4 regions of the Halobacillus sp. KGW1 genome follow, and region 4 is predicted to be linked to each of the others. Evidence: riboswitches for the same ligand, from Rfam matches in the RefSeq annotation. Region 4 holds a riboswitch; each other region holds the start of a gene.

Region 1 (5,864 bases), on a different contig from region 4:
CATACCAGGATGATGCCCGTCCGATTAAATCACCCGTATCCGGCTACATACAGCTGGTGGATTATCGGGAAATGATTGAACAGGCGAGAAAAGACGACATTATCGTCCATCTTCACGCCCAAGTCGGCGACTATGTATTGAAAGGGAATACACTCTTCAGCTACTGGGGGCCCGGCGCAGCGGGCAACGATTATAAAGAATATTGTTCTATGGTACATATCGGTCATAAGGAGACGGAATTGCAGGACATTCAGATGGGGATGCATAAACTGGCGGAAGTAGCGATTAAAGCACTGGGAAATGACGATCCCAAAACAGCGACCAACACGATCCATCAAATGGCCGATCTCATGCTTACCGTGGAGGACTACATCACCTTCACCCCTTATTTAATGGACCAAGAGGAACAGACGAGAGTCGTGCTTCTGTCTGAGTCGTTCGAATCCTATATTTACAGGGGATTCGGATTTATACGACATTATGCGCGCAGCAACCACCTTATCATTACGGAGTTGATCAGAGGTCTTGGGATGGTGGCAGAATCCATCGACGAATCTAAGCACCAGATGCTGTGGAAGTTCGCCTGCGATACGCTTGACCATATCGAAGAAGAAGTCATTTATACGCTTGATAAGACTTTTCTGCTGCAGGCGATGAACCACTTAGCAGAACTTACAAATAATACATTGGACTATTTCGCTATCGAACGCCGCTTTTACGACGAACTTCCAACTTCTTAAATCCGGAAAAAATAAAAAAGGAAACCCCGGACTGTAACAAGTCGAGGTTTCCTTTTTTGTATCCTTTTACAAATCAAGCGTTGCAGGCGTATCTTCCCCTTCGTTCATTAGACGAATGCTTTCCGGCATAATTTCAAGGACAATATAGTTCGGGTCATCCTTCCCATCAAACCAACGGTTCATGCGCTCCGACCACAACTCTTCTTTAATTTCCTGGTCTTCACGGATCTTCGCCTGTCCTTCCACTTCCAAGTACGTATCCCCGTATCCTTCGCCTTCATAGCCGATCAGAATATGGACATTCGGATTCGCTTCAATTTCATCCGCTTTATGTGTGTCGCTGTTCGTAGGAGTATAGAATGTGAATTGTTCATCATTCCAGAATGTCATATAACGGGTATGAGGTTTGTCATTCTTTACGGTAGCCAACGTACCGATTTTATGTTGTTCCATAATCTGCTTAATCTGGCTCTTTAATTCATCTTGTGTCAATGCAAACAAGCTCCCTTCTCCATATATGCTGCTCTGTCTTTCATACATTTCCAGTTTTCCCCGATAAACGAGAGCTAAACACAAAAATATGCCGTCGGTCATGACACAGCTCTTTAAGGGCAAGCTAAGAAGACCCGTTTCTGCACATGGATGCGCAAATTTGCATAAAATCGTTTTATCCAAAGCCTTCCTTGTTTTACACTGAAGGAAAGACAGGATTCGGGAGGAACAACCATGACTTTACAAATGAAAAATTGGAAATGGCTTTATATTGCATTGGGTTCTATATTTGTAGGGCTGCTCATCCTGATGATCAATTCAAAATCGAGCAGCTCGGAACCGTACCCGCGCGAAGAAGTAACACCGACCTTATTCATTCACGGGTTCAAAGGGGGGCCGAGGAGCTTCCAGACCATGATGGACCGGATGCAGTCCATGAATTGGGGAAAAAAAAGGATGACGGTCTATGTAGCGAACGATGGTACCCTCTCCATCCAGGGAAGCTTCCCCCAGACAAAGAACCCGTTTGTGCAGATATTGTTCGAAGATAATCGCGCCAGTATTTCCAATCAAACAAAATGGGTCGAAAACGTGATGATCCAGCTTCACTCCCGCTACAATGTTCAACAAGTAAATATTATCGGACATTCCATGGGCGGGTTAGCGTCGATCAATTATTTACTGAACGAACCTGCGGACGGCGTACCTGCCGTTAAGAAAGTTGCTGCTATCGCCAGTCCATTTAAAGGCATTCGGAAAGATTCCTATTTTGAATCCAATTACGGGGCCGCAACCGTGGATTTGAGACCAGACTCTGATGCTCTCCAGGATATGGTTAAGAATAAGGATCATTTCTCAGATAATGTAGACGTCCTTGCGGTGGCCGGAATCATCAACAAGGAGTCCCCGGAGCAGGAGCACTGGGATGGTCTTGTCCACGCCTCAAGCGTCCACGGACTGGAAGACATCGTTCCATTCGGCCGTTACTACGAAGAGAGAATTTACCAGCCTCAGGCAACCCACTCCGGCCTCCATGAGCTTGCGGAAGTCGACAGAATAGTGGCTGAATTCTTGTGGGAAACAGTACCCATGCGTTCGACAAGCGGTGAGCATCCTTAATCCAACAAAAAAAGTCCGGAGTTTGCTCCAATGCGCCTTGATGCATTGGTAAGCAACTCCGGATTGTTTTATTCTTTTTCGAAAATAAATACCCACATGAATGTAAGTGCCTGCTTTAATTCTTCTTCAAGCCCCTCCAAGAGACTGTCCTCGACACCACGCTTGTAAACCCCTTGTCCAGCTATTGATCTCCACCCTGTCTCTTCTGCCATCTTCTTCAATTCCCACGGCATCATCGTATTGCATATGACTTGTTCCCCGAACAAGCGGCGATAGCTGTTGGTCCTCGGCATTGCCGTCGGACCAAGCAGTGCGATACAAAGTCTTCCCCCAGGCTTCAGTATCCGCTTCATCTCATTAAGCCCCTGTGAAGGAATCTCCGTCCATTCCAATGAATTGACCGCCATGGCACTATCAAACGAATCATCTTCGAAAGGTAGAGCAGTTAGATCCCCCTGGACGAAGGTAAGTCCTTGTTCCCTGACTCTGGCATTCGCCTTATCAATCATGTCTTTCGACAAATCAACCCCTGTGACCTCATATCCTTTCTGCCAAAGCCGGAAAGATCCATAGCCGTCTCCACAGCCGAGGTCGGCTACTTTTCCTTTCAGGATATGATTCTCAAGAAAGGGAAGGATCGTACTTCGACTTCCTTCGTCCCACATTTCCTTGCTTTTTGAACTCCACATCCCGGCACGGTCGTCCCACTGCCTTTCTGCTTCTTTATGCCAATCGAACTTAACCATTTCCTCACTCGCCTTTCCGCTTCTTATATATATTTCTTCTTATAAAATTATACCTTACACCAATGCGCTGTGTCTGGGTTTTGATGCTTGGAGGTATTTGTTGTAGAATGGAAAAGGCTTGAATGTTATTTCGTTGTCCGTTATGATAGAAACACAAGATAAGCTAATAAAATTAATCTGAACAACTACATATAGTATTTGCGAACAGAAGATGCCACAAGGCTTAATAGGGAATCCGGTAACCAATCCGGAGCTGCCCCCGCAACTGTACGCATCCGCGAAATGGAAGATTCCACTGTGCCGCGCACGGGAAGGACCAGAGTAAGATCGGATGCCAGCCAGGAGACCTATCTTCGTTCGGCAGAGTTTCAACTTCTTCGGGGATTGAGAAGATGAAGCGATGGAACGAGGACTTTTTTGTGTCTCGCATCGTTTCATGGTTTCATCCACTCCCTTTCCCGGAGTGGATTTTTTTATTTTATATGTAGATATCAGATCAAGGAGTGAAACCATGAGCGTATCAGCAATTAAAGACCAATGGAAAGAAAGATTAGAAGCTTGGAAAACCGAGTTCCCTATGCTTGATCTGGATCGCATCATCCATAAAATTCCTAACTTAGGTTTTGAACATATGACGGAACAGGACCAGCGCCACGCTCTTATTCTCGAGTGTCTGGCTGAGGTCGATGAAATGGAACCGGATTGGACATTTGCAGCCAGCAGAATGCTGCTTGAGCAGATGTATGAGGAAGCTTCCAGTAACCGCGGAACAAACAAGGAATATGAAGATTTTCATGGTCTAATCTGCACGTTGATTAAGAAAGGCATCTATTCCGAGAAGCTGCTTACATATTACTCAGAGGAAGATATATACCAATTAGAAAAAGCACTCGCCCCTGAACGTGACCATCAATTCACCTACATTGGTTTGAAGACATTGAGTGACAGATATATTGCAAGAAGTAAAGAGAAAGAAGTTTATGAACTTCCTCAAGAGCGCTTTATGATCATTGCAATGGTCTTAATGTCACAAGAAGAAGCACCAAAACGGTTGGCACTCGTAAAAGAAGCCTACTGGGCTTTGAGTCATTTATACATGACTGTAGCCACCCCGACTTTAGCAAATGCGGGGAAACGTTATGGTCAGCTGAGCTCCTGCTTCATCGATACGGTAGATGACAGCCTTCAGGGCATCTACGACAGCAACACAGACATCGCCAATCTCAGTAAGCACGGAGGAGGGATCGGAGTCTATCTCGGCAAAATCCGCAGCCGCGGCAGTGATATCCGTGGATTTAAAGGGGTTTCCTCCGGCGTCCTTCCTTGGATGAAGCAGTTAAACAATACAGCCGTGAGCGTCGATCAGCTCGGACAGCGTCAAGGTGCCGTCGCTGTATATCTTGACATATGGCATAAAGACATTTTCCCGTTTCTTGACAGCCGATTGAACAACGGAGATGAACGGCAGCGGACGCACGACCTGTTCACAGGCGTATCCATTCCGGACATCTTCATGGAAGCAGTGGAGAATCGGGAAGACTGGTACTTGTTTGACCCTCACGAAGTACGCAAAGTCATGGGATTTTCGCTGGAAGATTATTTCGATGAAAAACGCGGCGAAGGCTCTTTCAGAGATAAATACCAGGCATGTGTAGAGAACCCGGAGCTTTCCAAAGAAACTGTGCCCGCCATTGAAATTATGAAACGGATCATGGTTGGACAGTTGGAGACCGGAACACCATACATGTTCTATCGGGACGAAGTAAACCGGATGAATCCAAACAACCATGCCGGCATGATTTATTGCAGTAATCTGTGTACAGAAATAGCACAGAATCAAAGACCTACCACTCAATCCGAACAATACGTGGAAGACGGGAAGATCATTACCGTCCATAATCCTGGTGATTTCGTCGTGTGTAACCTTTCCAGCATCAATCTGGGCCGTGCGGTTCCAGCCGGTGTGCTTCCACGTTTGATTGCAATCCAAGTACGTATGCTCGACAACGTAATTGAACAAAACACCATTCCTGTACTACAGGCGCAATTGACCAATCAGAAATATCGCGGCGTAGGTCTAGGAACCTTCGGCTGGGCCCACCTGCTTGCAAAGAAGAAGATTGCCTGGGAATCAGAAGAAGCACTCGCCTATACAGAGGAAGTGTACGAAGCGGTTGCTTATCACGCGATAGAAGCAAGCAGTGAGCTGGCTCAAGAAAAAGGAAGCTACCCTCTATTTGAAGGTTCTGACTGGCAGACCGGGGAATTTTTTGTTAAACGATCGTTTGACCAAGACCGCACATGGAACTGGAATGAGCTGAGAAATAAAGTAGCGACACAAGGAATGCGGAACGGATACCTGCTCGCTGTCGCTCCAAACTCCAGCACTTCCCTGATAGCAGGAAGCACAGCAAGCATCGATCCGATTTTCAAAAAGTTCTACTCAGAAGAGAAGAAAGACTACAAGATTCCAGTAACCGCACCAGAGCTCGATCACACGACTTACGGGTATTATAAATCCGCTTACGATATTGATCAGCATACTAGCATCAAGCAGAACAGTATCCGCCAGCGATTCATCGATCAGGCCATTTCCTTCAATATGTATGTAAGAAATACCATTCAGGCGAAAGAACTCCTCTCCCTGCATTTGGATGCATGGCGAAGCGGGATGAAGACGACATATTATACAAGATCGACTTCCAGTCAAGGCGAATACGACGACTGTGAATACTGTTCATCATAATAAGGAGGGACACCTATCATG
Region 2 (5,864 bases), on a different contig from region 4:
TTTTAACATGATTCATCGCTGTCCACTATCTGCAGGGCTTTGACTATTGACCATCAATTCGGAGCGAGAAGATTAATAACCTCAGGAGTAGGTATAGGGTGACGAAAATCGTAGGCACCTTTCTCTCGTTCCAGGCCGCTGAACTTCACTTCCCGATAACCGGCCGAAAATGCCGTTGCAAGCAAAGCATCCACCATTTCCCTTCTTTCCCTTTCATCCTTGAAGGCATGGTGATCTACATCAAGATACAAACGCTCTTTATCTTCCTTAACGACGGACAAACGAACATGATCTGGAATTGGAGACTCAAGCTGTGGAAAAGGAGCATTCTTTCCCATCTCTGTAAGGAGATCCGAAAAGTCTGCATCATCATCTGCTTGTACGGGAGTGAGCAGCGATTTTGTGGAAGCATCATAGTGATAAATAAGAAAATAATACGTTTCTTCTGAAACTACAGGCAGTTTATCGGTCACACCATAATTACCGATGGCAACCTGTTTCCCGTCAGAAGTCTTCACATCAACGGAATCTGAGGCATATCCGGATAATTCCCACCTCACACTTTCCACGACAGACCTAGCCCATGAACTCCCGCTGACTTGATAGTTCTCAGGAAATACCGCTCTCGCTTTTCCATTCTCTTCATCTATCTCGTAATCCACTTCAGGAACAGTACGCGGAGAAAGTCCGAAAGTGTCTGGGTCCACTCTCGTTTCTTCGGAAGCGAGTGTGATTGGAATGACGAACTCTCCATTCCTGTCCGGGAAGGCCTGCACCCTCATCCCGGATTTGCGGGTATCTGCAACCAGTGACAGTGTATGTGTCGGCATATCCAATCCAGCTCCTTCCAAAACGGGTGGTAATGGGACAAATTCCCCTTCCCTCGTGTCTGTTTGCTGCGCCCCTTGTTCAGGAAGGGGCTGCAGGATTTCCTGAACAAACGGGAGAGAGACTGCAAGGAGAGAGAGAACGGTAAGAATAGATAATAGAGGAACAATCCGGTGCCGCTTCTTCCTCACACCACGATTTATCCTTCTTTCAACAGCGCGATACACCTCCCCCTGCTCCCTTTTGTCTTCCAAAGAAGGTAACTGAGAAAGCCACTGCTTCACATCCTGGTCTGATATTTTTTTCTTACTCAATGTCTCCTCCTCCTTCCCTCGCTTTTTCTATATGGGTTCTCAAGGCTTTCATACCACGATGCTGCGTCGTTTTCACTTTGCTTTCACTGAAAGAAAGAGCCTCTGCTGTTTCCTGAATGGACATTCCCTGCAAATAGCGGAGTATGAGCACACTCCTCTGATTAAAAGAACACTTATCCAAAGCTCTGTACATTTCCTTCACCTCTTCGTTCATTACAGCCACTTCCTCAGGCAGAGGGAGACCATCGCGTAAGCTCTCCTTATTCTTCGTCCAATCAAATGTTTCTATAATACGATCCCTTTTTCTCTTCTGCTTCCGAAAATAGTCGATGGCCACGTGACGGGCAATGGAAAGCAGCCACGTCTTTTCTGAGCTTTGCTTTCGAAAGGAATGATAGGATTTTATGACACGTATGTACACTTCCTGCACGAGATCTTCTGCAACAGCACGGTCCTTGACCATATAGATAAGAAATTGAAATAAATCCCGGTGATGTTGCTTATACAGTTCATCAAAGAACGATTTCAAAACAGTACCCCCTGAATCACCTATGTATATAGTCGTAACAAATAGGAGATCGTTACACTACCTATACTAATACGAAAAAAAAAGAAAAAGCTACCCTGTTCTAGGGCAGCTTTCCTGCTGGGTCCAATCTATGGTTTGTTAATGGGTAACGTCTGAACAACCGTCCTAATACAGGAGCCATAACAATCAGAAAAACAGTGTTTGAAACCGCATGATTGATGTCCATAGGAATCCCTGCCAGATAATAGGCCCAGAAGGGCTGTCCTGCGACATGCATCGTGAGAGACAGGACAAAGCCATAGAAGATACCACTCAAAAAACCATATACAGATAACAACCATACCGGAAGCTTAGGAAGAATCTTACCTAAGATACCTGCTCCGACACCGATTAAACCCCAGGCTGTTATCTGCCATACGGTCCACATACCCATGCCGAGGAGGAGGTTGGAAGTCAGTGTCGTTACGAAAGCAACCAGTACACCTCCAACTGGACCCAGCCAAAATCCGGCGATGATAATAATCGCCGTTACAGGCTGGACATTAGGAATATTGGCAAGAGCCATTCGGCCCGCAACAGCTAATGCTGACAGCATGGCAATCAACGTCAGTTTATATGTGTTCATAGTTGGTCATTCCCACGCATGATAATCGAAGGTAACCTGATCTCCATCTTTCAATTCATAATCTTCTGCGCCGACTTGACCTTCTTCTCCATTGACGGTGTACATCCATGCTTTCTTTTCATCGCCTCCAACACCTTCAATGGAGTTGATGAATCCTCCGGACTGTTCCACTTTGAAATTGTCCTCCATCACCTCCATCAGATTCGCACCTTCTTCGGCAGTAATTGATTCAGAAGCAATTTCTTCGGCACCATTATCTTGTGAAAGCTCCACCTCTACGGTAATTTCCTGTTCCTGCTGTTCGGTCGTTTCTGCACTCTTTTCTTCATCTTCCTGCGCGCCGCATCCTGCCAAAACACCGACGGCAAGGAAGGCCGCCATCATCAGGCGATACCATTTCTGTAACATTTTTTTCTCCCCTTCTGTCTTTTTGAGGGTTTTGAGTAGCCACAAATAAGAGCCTGCCCCTGTTGGGACAAGCTCTAAGACGAACCAATAGAAGCGGGACTGGCCGCCATTCACCGATCGGTTGCCTCAAATACTCAATCCTCGAAGTATTGAAACGCGAGATCAGGCAGGTCTACTGACTCGTGCGTCATCCTTCCAAGGCTCCTTCCCGTTATCCACAGTGGATCCACCTTTTCGTCGGCACTCACAGTTGCGAGGACAGTTCCGGTTTCCTTACCGGATTCCCATTTTAAGTCTTTCAGACACCTGAATTCTCATTTTATACAGTTCCTTTTTAAGCGTACACGAAACCGTCACAATTGGCAATAAGGGGATTACCCATGAATGAAAGGGATGCGGAAGGTAAAGGTCGTCCCTTCCCCAAGCCTGCTGTGGACGCTGATCTCCCCGTCGTGCCCCTCGACGATGTTCTTTGCAATGGCGAGACCGAGACCGGTTCCTTTCTTATAATCCTTCGTTTTTCGCTTCCTGGATTTGTCCGCCTTATAGAAGCGTTCAAATACAAATGGCAGGTCTTCTTCAGCAATGCCCATACCGCTGTCGTTTACCGAAGCGACCCAGTCATTCCCGTCTGGAACGACCGTCACATTTACTTCTCCGCCTTCTTCCGTGTGGCGGATGGCATTATCAATCAAGTTCGTGAACACTTGTTCAATACGATCCGGATCAAAGGTAAGCCTGCCGAGTTCAGGAGCAAGATCAAGCGTAAGGTTCACCTGTTTATCACCTGCCAGACCACTGAACTTCCGGATAATCTTCTGCATATACGGTCCCATTTCGATCGTATCATGAGCGAGCTGAATATGCCCCGCTTCCATACGGGCCAAATCCAGCAGCTCGTTGACCAATCTGCCGATCCTGAGGGATTCATCATGAATGATCTGAGCCAGCTCGTTTTTGTCTTCTTTAGTTTCTGCAATATCATCCACAATTGCCTCGCTGTATCCCTGAAGCATAGAAATTGGAGTGCGTAGTTCGTGCGAAACATTGGCTATAAAATCTTTACGAAGCTTATTTAGTCTCCGTTCTTCCGTCATATCACGCAGAACCGCGACGGCGCCACGAACCTTTTCCCTGTCATAGAGAGGGGTCATAATGATCACCCATGAGCGACCTTGTACGGATACTTCCACCATGGATTCATGTTCCTCTGTTATAACACTTTGAAAGAGCTCTTTTAAAGGCTCCGGCAGACGAAGCTCCTCTTCCTTATCCCGGGACGGATCCCGTTCGAAATCAGCGGCTTTCAAATACTGCTGGGCTGGAGGGTTCGTTATGAGCACATCTCCTTGACGATTGATGGTTATGACACCGTCCGCCATGGAACGCAGGATCCCTGAGAGTTGTTCTTTCTCTTGATTCAAAGCATTAATATGAAATTTCAACTCTCTTCCCATCCGATTAAAAGCCATGGCAAGCTCGCCGATTTCATCATGCGTTCGGATCGGGATTTTCGTATGAAACTCTCCCTTAGCGAGTTCCATAGCTCCCTTTCTCATTTTAATAAGTGGAGCTGTTATTCTCGTAGACAGGAAAAAGGCAAAAATTGTAGTTAAAATAATCGCGATCCCTGCTCCAAGAAATATGATTTTCGTCGTTTGCTCCGAGGTCTCTTCTACGGTGTCGAGCGATTGATAGACAAAGACCGCTCCAGAGCTATTCTCAAGAGGTGTTCCAACTACCATCACACCGGAGGCATGCTCCTGCATATCTGCAATCTTTTTGACGTCTTTACCGTTTTCCATAACGGCCCGAAGTTCAGGGTCCTTCCGAAACCACGCATCATCAAGCTGCGGCATCGCTTCGGATTCACTTTCAGCGAAAAGACTGTCGCCGGGTCCCCAGACAATGACTGCGCTGCTCGCTGGATCTTTAACTAAAATAGTCGATGAAAGCAGAAGGTCTTCATCAGATTCATAGCGGTCGACAACTTGAGAGATCTTGTCGGCTGTCTGAAGCAGATCGCTTTCCGCTTCGAGTATGTGATAGTTTTGGAAGAACTCAAGCAGCAGAATGGTAAGGATAAAAAGGACGAAGCATACAAGCAGGAGGATGGTGAACCAGAGTTTCCCGACAACACTCCGCCAGAACATCAGTCTCCGCTGACCTCGAACTTATATCCGATTCCCCAAACAGTCACAATCATCCCTGCAGCTTCCTGAGAGACTTTACTCAGCTTCTCCCTCAGGCGTTTGACATGGGTATCCACCGTTCTTAAGTCACCAAAAAACTCATATTGCCATACTTCCTTCAACAACTGCTCGCGGTCGAAAACCTTGTCTGGTGACTGCGCCATAAAATGCAACAGCTCGTACTCTTTCGGAGTCAGGGAAACTTCCTCCCCTTCCGCAGTCACCCGGTGGGCATCATTGTCGATAGTCATATGCGGAAACACCAATACATTTCTCGCCTGCGTATCTGTTTCCAGGAATTTGGTCGAGGATGCTCTCCGCAACAATGCCTTCACACGCAAAACTACTTCCCTCGGACTGAACGGCTTGACTATATAATCGTCTGTACCGACCTCGAATCCTTGAACCCGGTTGGCTTCTTCACCTTTTGCGGTAAGCATGATTACTGGAGTAGCTTTTTTCTCTCTTAATTCCCGACATACATCTATCCCGTCTTTTCCGGGCAGCATTAAATCGAGTAAAATGACGTCATAATCATTGTTCAGCGCTTTTTGCAGAGCTTCTTCTCCATCCTCTGCTTCATCGATCTCGTAGTGCTCTCTTTCCAAATACATGCGGATCAACCGACGGATACGCTCTTCATCATCAACGACCAGTATTCTTGCTTCTTGTTCCATGTTACCTACCTCCGACTGTATATTCTAAGTTAGACAAAGGGCAGGCGGGACATTTCGTCCCCCTGCCGGGCTTCTCGTTTACGCATACGAATGTAAACCGGATATAATTAAATTCACAGCAATGAGATTAAACATAATAATACCAAATCCTCCGACAGCAAGCCAAGCGGATTTCATTCCCTGCCATCCCCGTGACAAGCGAAGATGCAGATAGGCTGCATAAAAGAAGAAGGTGATCAAGGCCCACACTTCTTTTGGATCCCAGCCCCAAAAGCGATCCCACGCCTGCTG
Region 3 (5,864 bases), 240 kb from region 4:
GTATGCAGAGACCTGCCGAACAGTTGAATAGTTCCCGTCGCTGCCGGCAGTATCCCTGTAATTAATTTAAACAGGGTCGTCTTTCCGCTTCCATTCGGACCAAGCAATGTAAAGAACCGGCCGGTTTCAATCGACAAATCAATATCATGGACAATCCGTTTGCTTTGATATCCTCCTGATACACCTTTCATCATTATCATGATTCGTTCCTCCTGAATCGCTCTCTGATCATAAGTAAAGCAAAGATCGGTGCGCCGATCAGGGCGGTGATGACACCAATCGGCAATTCTTCCGGTGCCACAATCGTCCGTGCAAATAAGTCGGCGAGAATCAGGTAACCACCGCCGGCAAGCGTGGATAACGGCAGGACATGGCGGTGGTTGGGCCCAACAAGCATTCGGATGAAATGAGGGATGACCAGTCCGACGAATCCTATTTGTCCGGATACGGCGACGGCAGCCCCTGTCAACAGCGATGCGCCGACGATGACCATCACTTTCCCTCGATTCACGTGCACTCCCAAGTGTTCGGCAGACTCCTCACCAAGCGCCATCGCATTTAATTCGCGCGTTTTGAACAGGAGAAGCAGGACCCCAACGACGAAAAACGGAAGAAGCAATTGGACATGACTCCATCCCCGCATCCCGACATTCCCCATCAGCCAATAAAGAATCTGCCGCATATCTTCTCTTGAACTCAAGGCAATGATTAAGGAAATGACCGCACTGATGAAAGAACTAACGATAATACCAGCCAGAATGATCGTCTCGATCGCAAGCGTTCGATTGGCCAGGTGGGTCACCCCGAAGACGATAAGCATCGTGATGAATCCGGAGATAATCGCTACAACCGGCAGCGTGAATTCGCCTAGAAACGAAATCGTAATTTGGAAATACAGCACGCATACAGCACCGAGGGCGGAACCGGACGAAACGCCGATTGTGTACGGATCAGCCAGCGGGTTCCTCAACAATCCTTGGAAAGCAGCACCTGCAATGGAAAGGGAAGCACCTACGAGAAGCGCCAGCAGTACCCGTGGAAACCGTATTTCCCAAATGATCAGTTCGGTGGATTTCTCGACTGTCTCTTCCCGCAAAGTAATCCCGAGCGTTTTATTAAGCAGAAGATCGAGGACAACCGGGATCGGGAAATCGACACTGCTGTTTAAAACGCCAAGAAGGGTCGCACCAAGTACGAACCCTCCCAACAAGATGTACATCCACCCGATCTTATTCAGTAAATACTTCTGGATAAATGAGCTTTCCAAGCGTCTCTACTCCATCGATCAAACGCGGTCCCGGACGCGTCACCGTATCGTTATTCACATCGAAGACCTGTTCCTGCTTCACGGCAGGAACTTCCGCCCATCCCGCTCGGTCAAGCACCTGCTCCTCCGGATTATCGACATAGTAGCCGTAAGTGGTGATGATGACATCAGGATTCTTCTGTACGGCTTCCTCTTCCGTCATCTTCACCCAACCTTCCTGGTCGGCAGCCGTATTTTCGGCATGGATCGCCTCCAGCATCTCATTCATGAAGGTTCCTGTACCGGTTGTATAAATATCAGGACTAGGAGCGACCTCCACCCAAACCCGTTTCTTTTCCTCGACAGCTTCTGCCTTCTCTTTGATCTTTTCCAAGCTGGACTGCATGTCGCCTACAAGCTCATCCGCTTCTTCGGATGCCCCTTCCACATCACCAAGCAGTTCGATATGGTCATATACAGCATCAAAAGACTCCGCACTGTCGACAACAACAACGTCGATACCGGATTCTTCGAATTTATCTAGAATATCGCGATTATTCTCCTGGTGGAAATCTGTCACCAGCGCAAGATCCGGATCTAAAGATAAAATCTTCTCCACATCCATTTCCTGAGCTCCAATTTTTTCTATATCATTTGCTTCCTCCGGATAGTTGCTGTATGTATCGACACCAATCAACTTATCGCCCTGACCGAGCGCAAATGTAATTTCTGTGTTGCTCGGTATTAAGGATACGATCGTCTCCGGCTCCTCTTCGATGGTAACTTCCTCTCCACTTCCGTCTGTGACCGTGACCGGGAATTCGGCAGAATTTCCCTGCTGATCAGTCGTTTCCTCCGCACCAGCATCTGCGCCCTGCTCCGTTTCATTGGAATCATCACTGCAACCGACAGCAAACATCAGAAGCATACCCATAACAAACGGCATGAACCAGTGTGTTCTTTTCATGTATCTTTCCCCTCCCTATTTTTGCTCACAAAAAAACGCCATTCTCTAAGAAAAAGGCGGTCGTCGAAGGAGGCGGAATGATACACGCTGATAAATAAACGCACACATCACGCTCGTTCGAAGCAGACCTTTAACCCGAAAGTCTCTTCTCGAACACGTCAGGCAGGTCTCCTGGCTCCGTTTCATCGTCAAGCTGCCCTTCCCGTACAAACAGTGGCACGCAGCTTTCCTCAACGTTACAGTGGCGGGACCGCATCGGATTTACACCGATTTCCCTTTTCACCTACAGCATGTAGGACCTGATCGCGGAATATTCGAATTTTTGTGATGATTCTATTATAGAATCCCGTCGGAAAAAAGTAAATCTTGTCATAGCCTTCATAGGGGCCCTGCTTCTGCTCCTATCTACGCTGGTACTGCTCCATTATGTCTTCCAGTCTATCTACGTCTAAAAAACCTGTGACGTGCGCTGCTAAACGATCATAAGCTTCCAACCGGAGTTGTTCATACAACACGTGCGCTTCCGCCTCCTGCAATCCTTTTCGTTTCCTGAGCTGGTTGAGAAACAGATGGCGGAACTTGTCGTTATGGAACACACCGTGAAAATACGTCCCATATGCTCCGTCGCTTACGGAACCATCAAGGAAGGAATCGACATCCCCCGTCCTCTCTGTCTGTCCCATATGGACTTCATAGCCTTGAATATTCAGCTCTTCTCCCGAGAAATGAACCTTCATGCTTGAGCGAACCGTCCGTTTCTCTGTAAGCATTGTCGTCTTTAGTGGAAAAATCCCGATCCCTTCCACTTCGATGGCTTCAGATTCTACTTTTTGAGGATCATGGATCTTCTCCCCCATCATTTGATAGCCGCCGCAAATCCCGAAGATGATGGTTCCTTGAAGGTGAAGCCTTCTGACAGCGCGGTCCAACCCCAGCTCCTTCATGAACTGACAGTCTTCCAGCGTATTTTTCGTTCCGGGAAGAATGATCAAATCGGGTTTTCCCAATTCTTCCGGCTTTTGAACAAGCCGTACGTGGCAGTCCGTTTCAAACCGAAACGGATCGATGTCTGTAAAATTAGAAATGCGCGGAAGATGAATGACAGCGATATCCAAATCCTTGGCATCGTCGGGGAAACGGCTGTATTGATGGAGACTTAAGGAATCTTCCGCATCCATCGCAGCATCTTCCAGGAACGGAACGACACCCAGAACCGGGATACCTGCATACGCTTCAAACCAATCCAAACCGGGCTGAAGCAGAGACACATCTCCGCGGAATTTATTGATGATTACACCGCACACTCTCTTTCTATCAACCGGATCAAGCAGCTGCAGGGTTCCGACAAGGCTTGCAAATACGCCTCCTCTGTCGATATCCCCTACAAGGATGACCGGAGCATCCGCCATTCTTGCGATACTCATATTGACAAGTTCACGGTCGTTTAAATTCACTTCTGCCGGGCTTCCGGCACCTTCGATTACGATTCTTTCAAAACGACCAGCTAAAGATTGATAAGCTTCTCGTATTACCTGTTTGGCAGTCTCGTAATATTCCTTCCGGTACTCGGATGCTTTCATATTCCGGAGCGGCTTCCCATGGACGACAATTTGGGATTCATCATCCTTCGTCGGCTTGATCAATACAGGGTTCATCATCGTCTCTGCCTCGACACCGGCTGCTTCCGCCTGCACCCCCTGCGCGCGTCCGATTTCTCTGCCATCTATAGTGATATAGGAGTTGAGCGCCATATTCTGCGACTTGAACGGGGCGACAGCATATCCTTTTCGTGCAAAAATCCTGCACAAAGCCGTAACCATCATACTTTTCCCCGCATCTGAGTGTGTGCCCTGGATCATAATTGGTACGGCCTTCATGAATTGCGAACCTCCCTGCATTTATTCAGGAAAGCATCCACAACGGATGGGTTCGATGCAAAGTGTATATGCGTGTACCCTGCGACAATATTCTTATGAATGACTCCTTCTGTCCCTTCTCCGAATGTTCCTTTAACGAAGTAGGCCGGCGTATGCTCCTCATCCGGGCGATATACAGAATAGTGGAACTCGTGACCTCTTGCGGTTTCCCCTTCAGGAAGAAGAAAATTCCCGGGTCCTCCATGGATTTCCCTGTATCCGACAGCAGCCAGCTTTTCCTGCATATGCATGTCCCCGGAAATAGCCCCAACCATGGCATGTCCGTTGATGGCCTTTGTTAAAAACATGAATCCTCCACATTCCGCTAGGACAGGAAGCCCTTCTTCGACGCGAGCCAGGAACGCTTTTCTCATGTCTTTCTGTTCCGAGAGTCGTTCGGCATAAAGTTCAGGAAAGCCGCCGCCCAGATAAACGCCGTCCGCCACTTTAGGAATTTTCTCTCCAGCTAACGGAGAAAAACGAAGCACTTCTACACCGCGCGCCTCCAAAAGTTCGAGATTTTCCGGGTAATAGAAGTTGAACGCCTTATCCTCCGCAATCGCTATCTTAAGAGAAGAAGAAGCCTGCTGTTGAAATAACGGCGAAGGGGGAACCTCCATCCAAGGCTTACTCTCACTTATCTGCAGCAGTCGCTCCATATCTACGGTTTCCATGACGGCTCTTCCCATCTTGTTAAAAAGGTCATCCAGCTCTCCCCTTTCAATGGCTGGGATCAACCCAAGGTGTCGTTCCGGCATCTCTAACTCTGTCATGCGAGGGAGGTACCCGCACACCGGAATACCGCACTCCTGTTCTACCGCTTCTTTGATAATCCGATAGTGCCCTTCGCTTCCGACTTTACTTGCAATGACACCGGCAATGTCCGTCGTGTCATCAAATAACTGGTATCCTTTCACGATGGCTGCGGCGCTTCTTGCCATCTTACTGCAGTCAACGACAAGAATGATAGGTGCATCAATTTTCTGACTGATTTCCGCGGTCGACCCTTGATTGGATGTCGCGTACTTACCGTCGTACAGTCCCATGACTCCTTCGACAATCGAGATATCTGCCGTGTCACTTCCTTTTTGAAACACTTCCGCCAACACGTCATCCGGAAGCATCCAACTATCCAGGTTCCGCGCCGGCCGCCCCGTTACCGCTTTATGAAGACTGGGATCGATATAATCCGGTCCGCACTTGAATCCCTGTACGTTCCATCCCTGCTGCTTCCATGCCGCCATTAACCCGAGTGTAATCGTCGTTTTACCGGCACCGCTGGCTGCGCCGGCTATCACCAAGCGTTTTCTCATCAATATTCAATGCCGCGCACCGCCGGCACTCCTTCATCGTAGTAATGCTTCTCGACGTGCACATTGGAAACAAGATCGGCCAGCTCCTTAATTTCCTCCTTGGCACTTCTCCCTGTAAGGACAAGATGAACGTGCTCCGGTTTATGGCGGATCAGCTCCTGCACTTCCTCCAATGGCAGTACATCATCGACCGGGAATGTGTCGATCGCCAGGGCATTGTTTATTTCATCAAGGACGACCACGTCATACTCGCCGGACATGACGGTTTGTTTCGCTTCCGCCCACCCGGACTTCAACGCTTCCCTATGTACATCCGGAGTTTTCAGCCAGGTGAACCCCTCTCCGAGCTGCACCATTTCCACACCCAGCTTCTCAAGCGCCTTCATTTCTCCATAGCTCCGTTTCTTCGATTTGATGAATTG
Region 4 (5,864 bases):
GCCTTTTCCCTCGATATGCGGCAACACTTGTTTCGCCACGTCATTCATATTTCTGTCCAGTCCGCTGCCACAGGCAAGTACAAACTGGAGGGCATCTTCCTGTTCACTGACGAGCAGGACACAGGCATCCGTCGTTTCGTTCAACACAGCCTGCCCTAAAGTCTGGAGCTGCTTAATGGAACGGTCCTGATATACTGCAGAGAGAAACTGTTTCTGCTCTCCTTGTTCCACAAGCTCCTTCGCTTCATAGCCGATCAGCTTACTCTCCAAATCCAAGATGTACTTATCCTTCTCTTTGCTTTTTTCATTCAGCTCAACGATTTCCTCCGGCAGCGCCTCCTCGGGACGGGCAACGAGCTGCTTCAACTCCGTCAACAGTCGATGTTTCTTTCCGAACTGTCCAAGCAGGCGTTCTCCGCAGACAAATTCCAGGCGCACCTGACCCTTATTCTTAGTCCAGCCCAGAAGCTTGACAGCCCTTACTTCCCCGGTCGCCTGCGGATGTGTTCCGCCGCAGCCATTATAATCAACGCCCGGAATCATGACGAGACGGACATTTTCCGTGACGGCGAGTTTCTTACGCAAAGGATACTTCCCCGCCTCTTCCGCCGTCATCCATGCTGTTTCCCCCTTAATATTTTTCAGGATCAAGCGGTTGACCTCTGCTTCCGCTTCTGTAAGCGTTTCTTCCAGAAGCTCAGAAGTATCCAAATCGATCGTGACCGTTTCCTCACCCAGATGGAAGCTGGTCGTCTGCCACTGAAAACGATCTTCCATGACTGCAGAAAGGATATGCTGCCCGCAATGCTGCTGCATATGGTCAAAGCGTCTGGCCCAGTCAATTTCCCCATGGACGGTACCTCCGACGACCATCGGCTCCTCCAAATAATGACGGATATCGCGGTCCACTTCTTCCACACCCGAAACCGGTGCTCCGTTCAAAGCTCCTCGATCACTCGGCTGGCCGCCGCCGGTTGGATAAAAGGCTGTTTCTTCAAGAATGACGAAAAATCCGTTATCATCCTGCCCGGTACGGGCAATGGTTGTATCAAATGCTGTCAAATAAGCATCTTCATAATATAATTTCCGTGTCATATACTTTCCTCCTATGTATATCCTACGGGAATCGTAGCATTTTTTCACATGGTGCCGCCACATATTTCCCGGGAAATCGACGAAACAATAAAGAAGACTCCGCTGTTTCCAGCAGAGCCTTCGAGAGTCTTCCTGATAATTATAAAGATCCTACAGCATCGCGGACGGTCGTATTTCCCCCGACCACTTGGAATTCCTTACCGATTGTTGCCTCATTTTCCAATGTCGCAAGAATGACGCTCGCCACGTCTTCACGGGAAATTTCCCCGCGTTCGACTTTCTCAGCCGCTTCCACTTCACCCGTACCCGCATCGTTCGTCAACATTCCCGGGTGGATGATCGTGTAATCCAGATCCGTTCGTCGCAGCCAGTCATCTGCATAGTGCTTCGCAATGACATAAGGAGCGAAAGAAGCCGGTGCTTCCTGAATCGCTTCCCGCGTCGTATCGAAAGAACTGATCATGACGTAGCGCTTCACACCTGCCTGCTTCGATGCTTCGATCGTCTTCACCGCACCGTCAAGGTCGATCATTACTGTTTTATCAGGGCCGGTATTCGGACCGGATCCCGCTGTAAATACGACAGCGTCCACTCCTTTAAACGCTTTTGCAATGGTTTCCGTGTCGTCTTCCAAGTCAATAAGGACCGTTTCGGCTCCTAAATCTTTGAAGTAGGACGCCTGCTCCTCTTTGCGGATCATAGCGACGGCTTCTACTTTTTCGCTGTCCTGGATTTTCTCAACCAGATGTTTACCGACTTGACCATTTGCACCTACTACAAGAACTTTCACTCTCACTCATCCTTTCTATGGAAAACATACATGGTATAGTTTGTTCACCTGTAAGATATGTAACCTTTTTTTATAAAAAGCAAACATCCCAGCTGTTCCTACCACGGGGAAGAAAGGAAAATATTGTTTATTTATGGATTGTTTGATATATTGAACTGTGACAACTGAATACGTTTTGATTCGGGTGCAGGCGCACAAATGCTGCCTGCTTAAAAGGGAAACCGGTGAAAAGCCGGTGCTGTCCCGCAACTGTAATTGGGAGCGAACTGAAGGACCACTGTCCCCGCCATCAGGCGGGAATGGGAAGGGTTCAGGGAGCGATGATCATAAGCCAGGAGACCTGCCCGTTTCAGCGAACATCATGTACCTACGAGGATAGGGGGTGTGAAGTGCCGTTTCAGGAGAAGGATGGATACGCATGGCTGCGGATCTTATTTGCTTTTCCTATGAAGAACGCAGCTTGACAACTTCTTGGGGAAGTTGTTTTTTTATTGGCTTTATTTCCGAATGAAATAGAGGTGTCTCTATGAATGATCCGATAGACAGCTATATCGACCTTTTTAAAGCATCTATTATGAATCAGTTCTACGCCGCTCTTCCAAGTACACTGGAGGAGACGTTCGAACAATGGCAGAAGGAATGCCGTGACTCGGAAGAACGAATTCGTTTAGAAAAAGCATACGCCCTTGTCCGCGAAGAACTTTTCGGTAAGCATTCGCTGTCCTGATCTTATTTTTGTAAGCGGTTACTATAAGGAGGATGTCTATGCCTGATCAAATGATCTATCGACCTGGTCTTGATGGTGTGATTGCTGCAGAGACGCAGCTTTCCTACCTGGATACAGAGAATGAGGAAATTGTCATCCGCGGCTATGAACTGATTGAGCTTGCCGGCTGTAAGACCTATACAGACTTGATTCATCTTCTGCTTCACGGCAGTCTCCCTGCAGGTGCAGAACGATCAAATATCGAAGCTTCTTTAATAAAGGAATATTCCCTGCCGCAAGGATTTTTTACGCTTTTCGAAAAGCTTCCGTCCTCTACACACCCGATGGATGCGCTGCGGACAGGCGTTTCCGCCCTTGCCGGCCACGATGAAAGGCTGGAAGACCACTCACCGGAGGTCATGCGTACGACAGCGCTGCGTTTACTGGCTAAAATTCCGAACATCGTCGCTAACAGTTACCACATCCTGCAGCAGGAACCGGTCATCGAGCCCAGGGAGGAACTCTCTTACAGCGCGAATTTCTTATACATGATCACCGGTACGATACCATCGGAGCAGGAGGTGAAGTTCTTCGACCGTTCCCTGTTGCTCTACAGCGAGCACGAAATGCCGAACTCGACCTTCACCGCCCGGGTCATCGCATCGACGAATGCCGACTTGTATGGTGCCTTGACCGGTGCCGTCGCCTCCTTAAAAGGGAATCTTCACGGCGGTGCGAATGAAGCGGTCATGCATATGCTGCTTGAAGGAAAAACGACCGACGGATTCCGTCACCTGCTCTATGAAAAGCTCCAGAAGAAAGAAAAGGTGATGGGATTCGGTCATCGAGTGTATAGGAATCGCATGGACCCACGGGCTTCCCTCATGAAAGAAGCTCTTCGGGAACTCGCAAAAGAAAAAAAACGTGAAGACCTGTTTGACATGTGCGAAGCAGGAGAAGCCGTCATGAAAGAAGAAAAAAATCTATATCCGAATCTGGATTACTACGCTGCTCCTGTCTATTACCTTCTTTCTGTTCCAATCGCTTTGTACACGCCGATCTTCTTTGCTGCAAGAACCCTCGGCCTCTGTGCCCATGTCACAGAACAATACGCCAACAACAAGTTGTTCCGTCCCCGTGTCCTTTATTCCGGCCCGCGGGATCTGCATCCATAAAGGAAGAAAGCCGGGCTGCCTGCCCGGCTGTATGGTACATATTCTTTGTAAAGGTGGAGATGAAATGGAAGAAGTGAAAATGAATACCCTCAAGGAAACCGATCCATTATTGGAGGAAATCGCTGCTTATGCGGTTCACGAAGAAGTTACCAGCGAGGAAGCGTTGCAGACAGCCCAGTACGTCCTGATGGATTCGCTTGGCTGCGGGTTTCTCGCCCTTCGATACCCGGAATGCACGAAACACCTCGGTCCCATCGTTCCTGGTACTATCGTTCCTGACGGCTCGCGTGTCCCGGGGACTTCCTATGAATTGGATCCTGTTCATGCCGCCTTCAATATCAGCTGTATGATTCGTTGGCTCGACTACAATGACACGTGGCTCGCTGCCGAGTGGGGGCATCCCTCCGACAACCTGGGAGGAATCCTGGCCATCGCCGACTATATCAGCAGGAGGCGACTGGCCGCAGGGGAAGCTCCGCTCCACATGAAGGACGTGCTCGTGAACATGGTGAAGGCCCACGAAATTCAAGGTGTCCTTGCACTTGAGAACAGCCTGAACAGAGAAGGTTTGGACCACGTCCTTTACGTAAAAGTCGCAACAGCCGCCGTTGTTACAGCGATGCTCGGCGGGACGAAGGAAGAAGTCACCGATGCCGTCTCGCAGGCATGGGTCGATAATTCCAGTCTCCGCACATACCGCCACGCGCCAAACACCGGATCACGGAAATCCTGGGCTGCCGGTGATGCGACAAGCAGGGGTGTCCGTCTGGCTTTAATGACGAGAAAAGGAGAAATGGGATATCCCACAGCATTATCTGCGCCAGGGTGGGGCTTTCAGGATGTCCTGTTCAGCGGGAAAAAGCTGACACTGGCCCGCCCGCTCGGTTCCTATGTCATGGAGAATATCCTGTTTAAAATCGCATACCCAGCCGAGTTTCATGCCCAGACGGCTGCGGAAGCCGCCGTCCAGCTCCACACGGAAGTAAAAGACAGACTTTCCGACATTGCCAGGATTACCATCACCACCCATGAATCGGCGATTCGGATCATTGATAAGAAAGGACCGCTGCACAACCCTGCGGATCGCGATCACTGCCTGCAGTACATCACAGCTGTCGGATTGATTTACGGCACCCTGAACGCCGACCACTATGAAGATGACACGGCCCGGAATCCGGATATCGACCGACTAAGAGGGTTGATGACAACGGTGGAGTGCGAGGAATACAGCCGCGATTACCTCGATCCGGATAAACGTTCGATCGCCAATGCTGTTCAGGTATTCTTTACAGACGGTTCCTGCACTGAACAAGTGGCAATTGAATACCCCCTTGGCCACCGCAGACGCCGGGATGAGGGAATCCCGCTTCTTTTGAACAAGTTCCAGGACAATTTGAAGACACGCTTCCCATTCCGTCAGGTGAACCGGATTCTGAATCGATGTGAGGATTACGACCAATTAGTCGATACATCCGTGCCTCAATTCATGGAATTATTCCGTATATAAGGAGGAGAACGTATCATGACATGGATAGTGGAACCTACATCGACCCAGCCGGAACGAGCAGCAGCGTTCAAGCGATTGATGGAAGAACAGGAACTGCTCAGGATTCCCGGTGCCCATGACGGCATGTCTGCCAAAATAGCCAAAGACGTCGGGTTCAAGGCCCTTTACTTATCAGGTGCCGCCTATACTGCCAGCCGTGCACTGCCCGACCTCGGCATGATTTACTCCAACGAAATGGCAGCAAAGGCACAAGAGTTGATCCGTGCCTCCGACCTTCCCTTACTTGTCGATATCGACACCGGATACGGCGGGACCATCACCGTCGCCCGCGCAGCGATGGAAATGGTAGAGGCAGGAGTTGCTGCCGTTCAAATCGAGGATCAGCAGCTCCCGAAGAAGTGCGGCCACTTAAACGGAAAAACACTTGTCGATACAGAAGAGATGATGCAGAAAATCCGCACGATTAAAGAAACGGCTCCTACCCTCCTGGTCGTCGCCAGAACAGATGCTAAGTCAGTGGAAGGAATGGATGCGGCGGTCGAACGTGCGAATGATTATGTAAAAGCGGGCGCAGATGCTGTTTTTCCAGAG

The links. Region 4 has a riboswitch for cobalamin ahead of AXG56_RS17080 (hypothetical protein). Riboswitches for the same ligand answer to the same signal wherever they lie in the genome.
Region 1: linked by a shared signal. The riboswitch ahead of AXG56_RS17850 (ribonucleoside-diphosphate reductase subunit alpha) and the one ahead of AXG56_RS17080 (hypothetical protein) in region 4 are both predicted to bind cobalamin.
Region 2: linked by a shared signal. The riboswitch ahead of AXG56_RS05720 (DUF4430 domain-containing protein) and the one ahead of AXG56_RS17080 (hypothetical protein) in region 4 are both predicted to bind cobalamin.
Region 3: linked by a shared signal. The riboswitch ahead of AXG56_RS16055 (ABC transporter substrate-binding protein) and the one ahead of AXG56_RS17080 (hypothetical protein) in region 4 are both predicted to bind cobalamin.

Annotation. Positions count from the first base shown of each region.
Region 1 is NZ_LSOC01000005.1:73,234-79,097, forward strand. It holds gene AXG56_RS17830 (DUF2254 domain-containing protein) at 1-740, shown strand, start outside; gene AXG56_RS17835 (pyridoxamine 5'-phosphate oxidase family protein) at 807-1,232, opposite strand; gene AXG56_RS17840 (alpha/beta fold hydrolase) at 1,467-2,351, shown strand; gene AXG56_RS17845 (class I SAM-dependent methyltransferase) at 2,420-3,097, opposite strand; cobalamin riboswitch at 3,290-3,467, shown strand; gene AXG56_RS17850 (ribonucleoside-diphosphate reductase subunit alpha) at 3,609-5,843, shown strand; gene AXG56_RS17855 (ribonucleotide-diphosphate reductase subunit beta) at 5,862-5,864, shown strand, end outside.
Region 2 is NZ_LSOC01000002.1:981,980-987,843, forward strand. It holds gene AXG56_RS05705 (hypothetical protein) at 54-1,142, opposite strand; gene sigX (RNA polymerase sigma factor SigX) at 1,135-1,671, opposite strand; gene AXG56_RS05715 (ECF transporter S component) at 1,772-2,296, opposite strand; gene AXG56_RS05720 (DUF4430 domain-containing protein) at 2,303-2,704, opposite strand; cobalamin riboswitch at 2,852-3,029, opposite strand; gene AXG56_RS05725 (ATP-binding protein) at 3,079-4,857, opposite strand; gene AXG56_RS05730 (response regulator transcription factor) at 4,857-5,573, opposite strand; gene ccsB (c-type cytochrome biogenesis protein CcsB) at 5,652-5,864, opposite strand, start outside.
Region 3 is NZ_LSOC01000004.1:223,888-229,751, forward strand. It holds gene AXG56_RS16045 (adenosylcobinamide amidohydrolase) at 1-200, opposite strand, end outside; gene AXG56_RS16050 (iron ABC transporter permease) at 197-1,267, opposite strand; gene AXG56_RS16055 (ABC transporter substrate-binding protein) at 1,230-2,213, opposite strand; cobalamin riboswitch at 2,357-2,531, opposite strand; gene AXG56_RS16060 (cobyric acid synthase) at 2,615-4,090, opposite strand; gene AXG56_RS16065 (cobyrinate a,c-diamide synthase) at 4,087-5,442, opposite strand; gene AXG56_RS16070 (cob(I)yrinic acid a,c-diamide adenosyltransferase) at 5,442-5,864, opposite strand, start outside.
Region 4 is NZ_LSOC01000004.1:462,527-468,390, forward strand. It holds gene AXG56_RS17070 (DHHA1 domain-containing protein) at 1-1,095, opposite strand, end outside; gene AXG56_RS17075 (SDR family oxidoreductase) at 1,235-1,885, opposite strand; cobalamin riboswitch at 2,051-2,248, shown strand; gene AXG56_RS17080 (hypothetical protein) at 2,412-2,612, shown strand; gene mmgD (citrate synthase) at 2,651-3,766, shown strand; gene AXG56_RS17090 (bifunctional 2-methylcitrate dehydratase/aconitate hydratase) at 3,831-5,273, shown strand; gene prpB (methylisocitrate lyase) at 5,289-5,864, shown strand, end outside.